2 regions of the Gottfriedia sp. NPDC057991 genome follow, and region 2 is predicted to be linked to the other one. Evidence: riboswitches for the same ligand, from Rfam matches in the RefSeq annotation. Region 2 holds a riboswitch; the other holds the start of a gene.

Region 1 (3,893 bases), on a different contig from region 2:
TTGCAAGTTCTTCTGAATTTACGACCGCTAATCCTCCGATTACATCGCTATGACCTGCAATAAACTTTGTTGCACTATGAACGACAATATCAGCTCCTAAGTCTAATGGTCTTTGTAAATATGGTGATAAAAAACTATTATCTACAATGACAAGGATGTCATTTTCTTTTGCAATTTTAATTGCACTACTTAAGTCAGTAATTTTCAAAAGAGGGTTAGAAGGTGTTTCTAAATAAAGTCCTTTTGTATTTGGCTTTATTCCAGCTTCAATCTCTTGTAAATTAGAAGCGTCTACAAAGGTAAAATCGATTCCGAAACGATTTAATACTTTTGTCGCTATTCTAAATGTCCCTCCATAAACATCTTCACAAATGACAATATGATCTCCAGCTGAGAACAAAGATAATACAGAAGAGATTGCAGCCATTCCTGATGAAAACGCAAAGCCACGTACACCATTTTCTAATTTTGCAATTGTATTTTCTAACGCTTCTCTTGTTGGATTTCCACTTCTCGCATAGTCGTACTTACCAAAATTCTCTATATCAAATTGATGAAATGTTGATGTCTGATAAATTGGTATACTCAATGCACCTGTCACCTGATCAATTTCATTTCCGTTATGAATTAGTTTCGTTCCAAATTGCATGCTCATCACCCCAATGCATTTTCTAAGTCATTTAATAAATCATCAATATGTTCAATTCCAACTGATAATCGTAGTGTATGGTCATCTAGACCAAGCTTTCGTTTAAATTCCTCTGGCATTTCTGAATGAGTTTGCGTATGTGGATACGTAATTAATGATTCAACACCACCTAAGCTTTCTGCGAATGTAATGACTTTTACACTTCCTAAAACTTGTTCAACTAAACTTAAATCCTTCACTTTAAATGAAATCATTGCACCAAATCCAGTTGCCTGTTCTTTAATAATTGAATATCCCTTATGCGTTGGTAATCCTACATAATATACTTCAGTAACATTTGGATGATTTTCTAAAAACTTCGCAAGTACAATCGCATTTTTTTGACTGTATTCCATGCGTAAATGCAATGTTTTAATACCTCTTAAGATTAACCAAGAGTCAAATGGAGCTAATGTTGCACCTGTTGATTTTTGATAATAGCGAATTCGTTCATTCGTATTTTCTGAATTCGTTACGACGAAGCCAGCTAGTGTATCATTATGACCACCTAAATACTTTGTTCCACTATGAACAACAACATCTGCCCCTAATTCAATTGGTCTAAAGAAATAAGGAGTTAAAAATGTATTATCGACAATTACAATAATATCTCGTTTTTTTGCAATCTCTACTACTCTTTTTAAATCAGTTACTTTCATCATTGGATTTGAAGGTGTTTCAATAAAAATTCCTTTTGTGTTCGGTTTAAGTGCATCAAGAATATTTTCAATTTCAGTCGTATCAACAAAATTATGCTCAAGTCCATATGGCGAATAAATTTCTTCGAATAAGCGATATGTACCCCCGTATAAATCATCTGAAACAATTAGATGATCACCCTTTTTAAATAAGCTTAATACTGCAGTAACGGCTGCATTTCCTGTTGCGAATGCAACACCATAATTTGCACTTTCTAATTTTGCAACAGTATTTTCGACTTCTTCTCGAGTTGGATTTTGTAATCTTGCATAATCATATCCAGTCGATTGATGAAGTCCTGCATGTTTAAATGTAGCAGATTGATAAATTGGATAACTAATTGCACCAGTTAATGGATCATATCCTTTGCTACCATGCACAGCTACCGTTTCAATCGATTTTTTATTCGTGTTTAAAGCCTCTTTTGTGTTAGTCATTATAAATCCCCCATTTTAGTCAAATAAAAAAACCACTTCCTAAAAAATAAGAAGTGGTTATGTCTGTAAAATAAACATATCGCTCTTATCTTCCAGGTTTTTCACCTGCAGGATTTAGCACTTTCTAGTATTTACTAGAGTTGCCGGGTTTCGTCGGGCCAGTCCCTCCACCGCTCTTGATAAGATTATTTAATTATATTGTAAGTATATTAAAAACTCTGATTATTATCAATCGTTTTTTTTGAATTATTTAATTATTAACTCTTACTTCCATTCTTCAGGTACTAAACTTCGATAAAGTGAACTCTTATATCGATCATCAATTAGTAATAAAGTCCCTTCATCTGATTCAGATCGGATAACTCTTCCACCCGCTTGCATTACTTTATTCATACCTGGAAAGACATATGCATAATAATACCCATTTTTTCCAACCGAATTAAAATGCTCCTTTAAAATATTTCTTTCTAAACAAATCTGTGGCAATCCTACACCAACTACTACGACACCGTTTAATCGATCACCCTTTAAATCGATTCCTTCAGAGAATATGCCACCTAATACAGCAAAGCCAACTAACGTTTCCTCATTTAGACTATCAAACTGTAAAAGGAACTCCTCTCGTTCAATTTCAGTCATACCATTTTCTTGAACGATTGTTTTTATGTTAGGGTATTTCTCTTTAAATAAATCAACACTTTGAATTAAATATTGATATGACGGATAAAAAACTAAATAATTACCTTTTCTTTTCGTAATTTCTTTATACACGGAATCAATTAATCTTTCTAAATTTCTTTCACGATCTTGATATCGAGTTGATAGCGGATCAATTGTTACTTCCAGTTGTTCTCTATGAAAAGGAGAATCGATTGAAATTGTATAATCGCGACTTTGATCACCAAGCATATCTTGAAAAAATTGTATTGGCGTTAAAGTAGCTGAAAAATAAATTGTAGAGCGAAATCTTTTTATGACGTCATTTATTACTTTAGAAGGATCAAGGCAAAATAACTTTAAATGAACTTCACTTTTATATAGTTCATAGTAGCATACATAATTTTCATCAAAAAACTCCGCGATTTTGACGAAGTTGAGTGACTCAAAATATGTTTCAAGTAGAAGTTGTTTATTTTCGTCCTCTTCCATTTCCTGTAATTTTATTTCTACGATTTCATTAAATGTATGTAGAAGTTCTAGTAAATCCTCATCTATTTCCTTTGAAACTGGGGTTACTACGTCCTTCCATTTTTTTCTCAATTCAATAAATCGCTTATTTATTTCATTTATTATGGCATAAAGTTCATCTTTTAAATTTTTATACCTATTCTTCAACTCTAAAAATTTAGATTTGAATAGACTCGCAGAATACATTTCTCTTGCACGATCAACAAGATTATGAGCTTCATCAATTAATAAAACTGAACTTCGTTTATGTTCATCAAATAATCGTTTTAACGAAACCCTAGGATCGAAAATATAATTTACATCGCAAATAATCGCATCTGAAGAATTTAATAAATCTAATGAGTATTCAAATGGACATACCGTATGTTTGCGTGCATATTCTTCTATTTTCTCCCTGGTTAGCGCTTTTTCCGATGAAAGAATATCAAGAACAGCATCATTTATCCGGTCATAATAACCATTGGCAAATTCACAATAGTCCTTTTGACACATCGTCTCTTCTTTAAAACAGATTTTATCTTTAGCTGTAATCGTCGTACACTTTATACAAAGTCCTTGATCTGTCATTCGCTTAAATGCTTCTTCAGCAACAGTCCTAGTAATCGTCTTAGAAGTTAAGTAAAACATTCGATTTATACTATTTTCACCAATACTTTTAACCGTTGGAAAAATAGTTGAAACCGTTTTTCCAATTCCGGTTGGTGCTACCGCAAATAAATTATTACCTTCTTGAATCGTTTGATATACCGCACCCGCTAACTTTCTTTGACCTTTTCTGAAAGAAGGAAAGGGAAAATTCAATTCGTTTATTGTCTGATTCCTTAACTCAATATGATCGTATTTCCATTTAGCAAAAGGATAATAAATTTCCAGCATTTTGT
Region 2 (3,893 bases):
CAAATTCACAACGAGTGATGTAGCTTTCAGGTGATTGGATGTATTCTTGAATCAGTGTAATACCATCGACTGGTTCCTCAAAAGTCGGTCCTTCCACATAAGCTGTTAAAGCATCGATACTATGGAATAGTTGAACCCCTAAGCCTTTACCAGCACGATTATGCTTCGTAATAAATGATTGTCCAGCAAAGCTATTAGCTGCCTTAATAATGTTTTGCTTTCCAACTGCTGCGATCGTTTTAGGAGTCTTCACACCATACTTGTTTAGCTCTAAATATTGTAAAACTTTACTAACTTCTAGCTTTAAGGCATTTGTTCCATTTAACACTGTACGACCATGTGCTTCAAGCCAAGCTAATACTTGCCCCGTAAATTCAGCTGCAAAACGATGATCACGAGTATGAGACGAAGCACTCATTCGGCTATAAAAGATCCCTTCTGGTGGTGCTGTTGATAAATCTACCGTACCTTCGTCTAAATGCCATTCCTCATAAGGAACGCCAAGCTCCTCTAATCTTTTTGTTAAATGCACAGTCCACTCACTATTTTCATGAATTACGTATACTTTGCTCATCTTTAAATCCCCTTTCTAGTTCTTTATTAAACTACGTTTTTGTTCTACTAATGGCATAACTTGCTGTGAAAAGCGTTCCATTTCCTCAAGTTGAGGTGAAAATTGTAATAATAATAAGTCTAAGCCAGCTTCTTCATATTGTAAAATTCGGTCTGCAATTTGCTCTGGTGTTCCTACTAGATTTGGTCTAAGACCACGATTTGAAACTGAGTAATCTTGTAATTGGATTTGTTGCTCTAATTGTGATTTTGTAGTGAAGTCTTTAAAGCCTGCATAACCGCTTGAATCTTTCACAGTCGTAATTTTTTCTAGCTCAGCCAAAGCCTCTTCTTCTGTATCTCTACAAATAACATAAGCAGCCATACCAAAAGACCTTAATGGTGCATTGCCAGTTTGTTCACGGCGTACCTTCATATCTGTTACTTTCTGATTAATTTCTTCAACTGTTCCACCGTGCATAACATATGCATCGCACTTTTCTACAATGGTTTGCTTTCCTTTTTCACTTTCTCCACCTGCATAAAGAATCGGATTTGGTCTCTGAACAGGTTTTGGAGCAAGCTTCGTATCCTGTAAGTCGTAAAATTTACCTGAATAATTGAATGTTTCTTCTGTCCATAAGCCTTTAAGGACATCAATAAACTCCTCTGTACGAGCATAACGCTCATCATGTTCAGTAAAAATACCGCCATATTGACGAGCTTCTTCTGCCCACCATGCAGAAACGACGTTTAGCGTAAAACGACCGTTACTGATTTGATCAATATTCGCAGCCATTTTTGCTGTTACTGCAGGATTATGAAAACCTGGACGGATCGCAGTCATAATTTCGATTTTTTCCGTTACTGCAGCAAGCGCCGCTGCTGTTGACCAAGCTTCAAGTGAATCATGCTCCGGCCCTTTAATGTCGTTTAAATATAATTCAGCTATTAAAGTAGTCGAGTATCCCCATTTTTCAGCTGATTGAATGACCTCTTTAGCATATTCAAATGTTGGTGGCATGCTTTCGTCATCCACATTACGTAACCATCCTCCAAAAATCGGTAACCAAAAACCATATTTCATTTCTATTCTCCCCTTTATGATTAAAATTGTCTAGTTTTCGCATTGGTTAAGTTGGGTTTATTATTAATAAAATGCATCTCAAAACCAAAGTACTAAGGTTATGTTAACCTCCTATGTAAATAAATAAGAAAAAGCCTCTTTCATTCAGAAAGAGGCATCGGAAACAATTGTTTTCGACTTATCTATCAGAATGATTTCATTCTGCAGGAAGTGGCACCGTTCCTTCATAAGGAGGTTGCCGGACGTCATAGGGCCTGATCCCTCGGTCACTCTCGATAAGTTTGTGTTATGTAATTTCATTAACTGAATCATAAATCCTAGTAAACAGATTGTCAATAAAGGAATTTAAACATTTTTATCAAAAAAGCGCTTTTACCCTAGTATTTATTTGAAAAAATAAAATTTTAAAATTATTTATTTAACATAGATCTAAAAATTTAATACATGGTACCAGTACCCTTTAGATTAACTTCAGATTTTACTCGAAATTCAAGTTTCGGATAAATTTCTTTCCACTTATTTATTTCTTTTTTTGTCATTCCGTATTTTGCTTGAAAGTTTAACCCAAGTCCAAGTGGATCAACATTTAATTCCTGTAGACGCTCTAGAAATTTTTTTGTTCTTGAGCTCATAATGATTGATGCTTTTTTCTCATACTCTTTCAATTCTCTATCTTGATGTAGTGTCTTATTAGATTCCTCAATAAATCCTTTTACCTTTATATGAACGTCTAGATATGGCTTTTTATTTTTAGGCATAACAATTTTCATGTCAGTTTTCGTATTTTCAGCACTTATGTAAAATTGATTTTTTCCTTTTCCAACATTAATTAATGTTGTTACTTTGGGATTTAAGAGCACATTAAGCATCCTTGTTTCATCACGATTTAATACTGCTTTAAATTTTGTTCCTTTAAAAACTGCGGAAGTATTAATTTTAAAGGAACTATCGAACGGTTCAATAATAGGTAAATATGGATCTATACCGTTTTCTATCAATCGCATATAATAATCATTAAGTATCTCTGACATTACATATGGTGACCTATTTGATTCTTCATTAAAAGCTAACACAACAGCGTTACCCGCTAATCTCTCTGATTTAACCCTCCATGATAAAGCTTCTTTTGCAGAAGGTTCTCCTACAGCTACATAAGCAACACCTTGAATATCTGGCCGTTTAATAAACCACTTCATCAAATCAATTTGGTTTTCAACTAGTAGCTCTTTATCGATAACGATTACCCTACATTGAGCAAAATCTAATTTTTTATCTACTAAAGATTGGATTATTCTAATGGCCTCAGAAACTGAAGTTGATTTTTGAGAAATAATTTGAAAATTAGACTTTCCCGCTCCAATTTGTGCTGATGGGATGGCTAATTTCACTGACACAAGGTAGACGCCATTTTCATCTGTATGATCGATTCCTATCGCTACGACAAAAAAACGTTTATCAACATCGAGTAATTGGCAACCAGACATAAAACTTAATTCCATAATTAACAACAACGTTAAAATACGGTTCATGCTCTTTGCCTCCGTGATAAGAAAAAAATTGACACTACTAACATGCCTTCAGCAGGAAAACGGATATTTTGCCATATTTTAATCAGATCAAATAATTCTCTTTCGTTCGTAAATGTCTGCAGTGTCATCGTAACGGCTCCAAAAAATAGAAAGATCATATATCCATAAAATTTCCTTTTTTTAGCAGGTTTCAAATTATAATAAAAAAACATTCCTTCAAATAGTTTTAAACCAACATGCCATGTTAATATGCTAAATAATAGTGACAACAAAAGGAATATATAAAGCATCAAATATAGCACTCTTTCGATAAACCCATATTCCATTCTTAGAGAATCAGTTATGAAGACCCAAGGAAACACTACATCATTAATCCCTTTCACACCTAAAAAAGCAATTGGGACGAAAAATGTAAAACTAATTACAACGAATCCGATTAAAGGTAAAATCCACAGAAATTTAACAACCTTTTTCGTTTCAAGATAACGATTGATGATCGCTAGATTTATATAGCCTGTAAAAAAATAAGTAGCAGCTGAAATAGAACTATAGTTAGGCATTTGCCAAAAATAATGGAGTATTCTTTTAATATGGACGAAATAAAAATAATTGCTTGCCAAAGCTTTATAAACGATAAAAAAAACAACTGGAGTAGCTACAAGTACCATTATTTCAATAACGTTGAGGATTGATTTTGTATAACAATTTGCGCCATAAATAACAAT

Evidence for each region. A riboswitch is a leader RNA that binds a small molecule or an ion and turns the genes downstream of it on or off. The one in region 2 is predicted to bind S-adenosylmethionine.
Region 1: another riboswitch for S-adenosylmethionine. It lies ahead of ACFVR2_RS23550 (trans-sulfuration enzyme family protein); the one in region 2 lies ahead of ACFVR2_RS09120 (LLM class flavin-dependent oxidoreductase).

Annotation. Positions count from the first base shown of each region.
Region 1 covers NZ_JBHVQN010000009.1:78,145-82,037, reverse strand. Annotated here, with positions in the region: gene ACFVR2_RS23555 (trans-sulfuration enzyme family protein) at 1-649, opposite strand, end outside; gene ACFVR2_RS23550 (trans-sulfuration enzyme family protein) at 655-1,824, opposite strand; SAM riboswitch class I at 1,907-2,010, opposite strand; gene ACFVR2_RS23545 (ATP-dependent DNA helicase) at 2,089-3,893, opposite strand, start outside.
Region 2 covers NZ_JBHVQN010000002.1:323,978-327,870, reverse strand. Annotated here, with positions in the region: gene ACFVR2_RS09125 (ATP-grasp domain-containing protein) at 1-574, opposite strand, end outside; gene ACFVR2_RS09120 (LLM class flavin-dependent oxidoreductase) at 590-1,639, opposite strand; SAM riboswitch class I at 1,815-1,921, opposite strand; gene ACFVR2_RS09115 (Ger(x)C family spore germination protein) at 2,077-3,168, opposite strand; gene ACFVR2_RS09110 (GerAB/ArcD/ProY family transporter) at 3,165-3,893, opposite strand, start outside.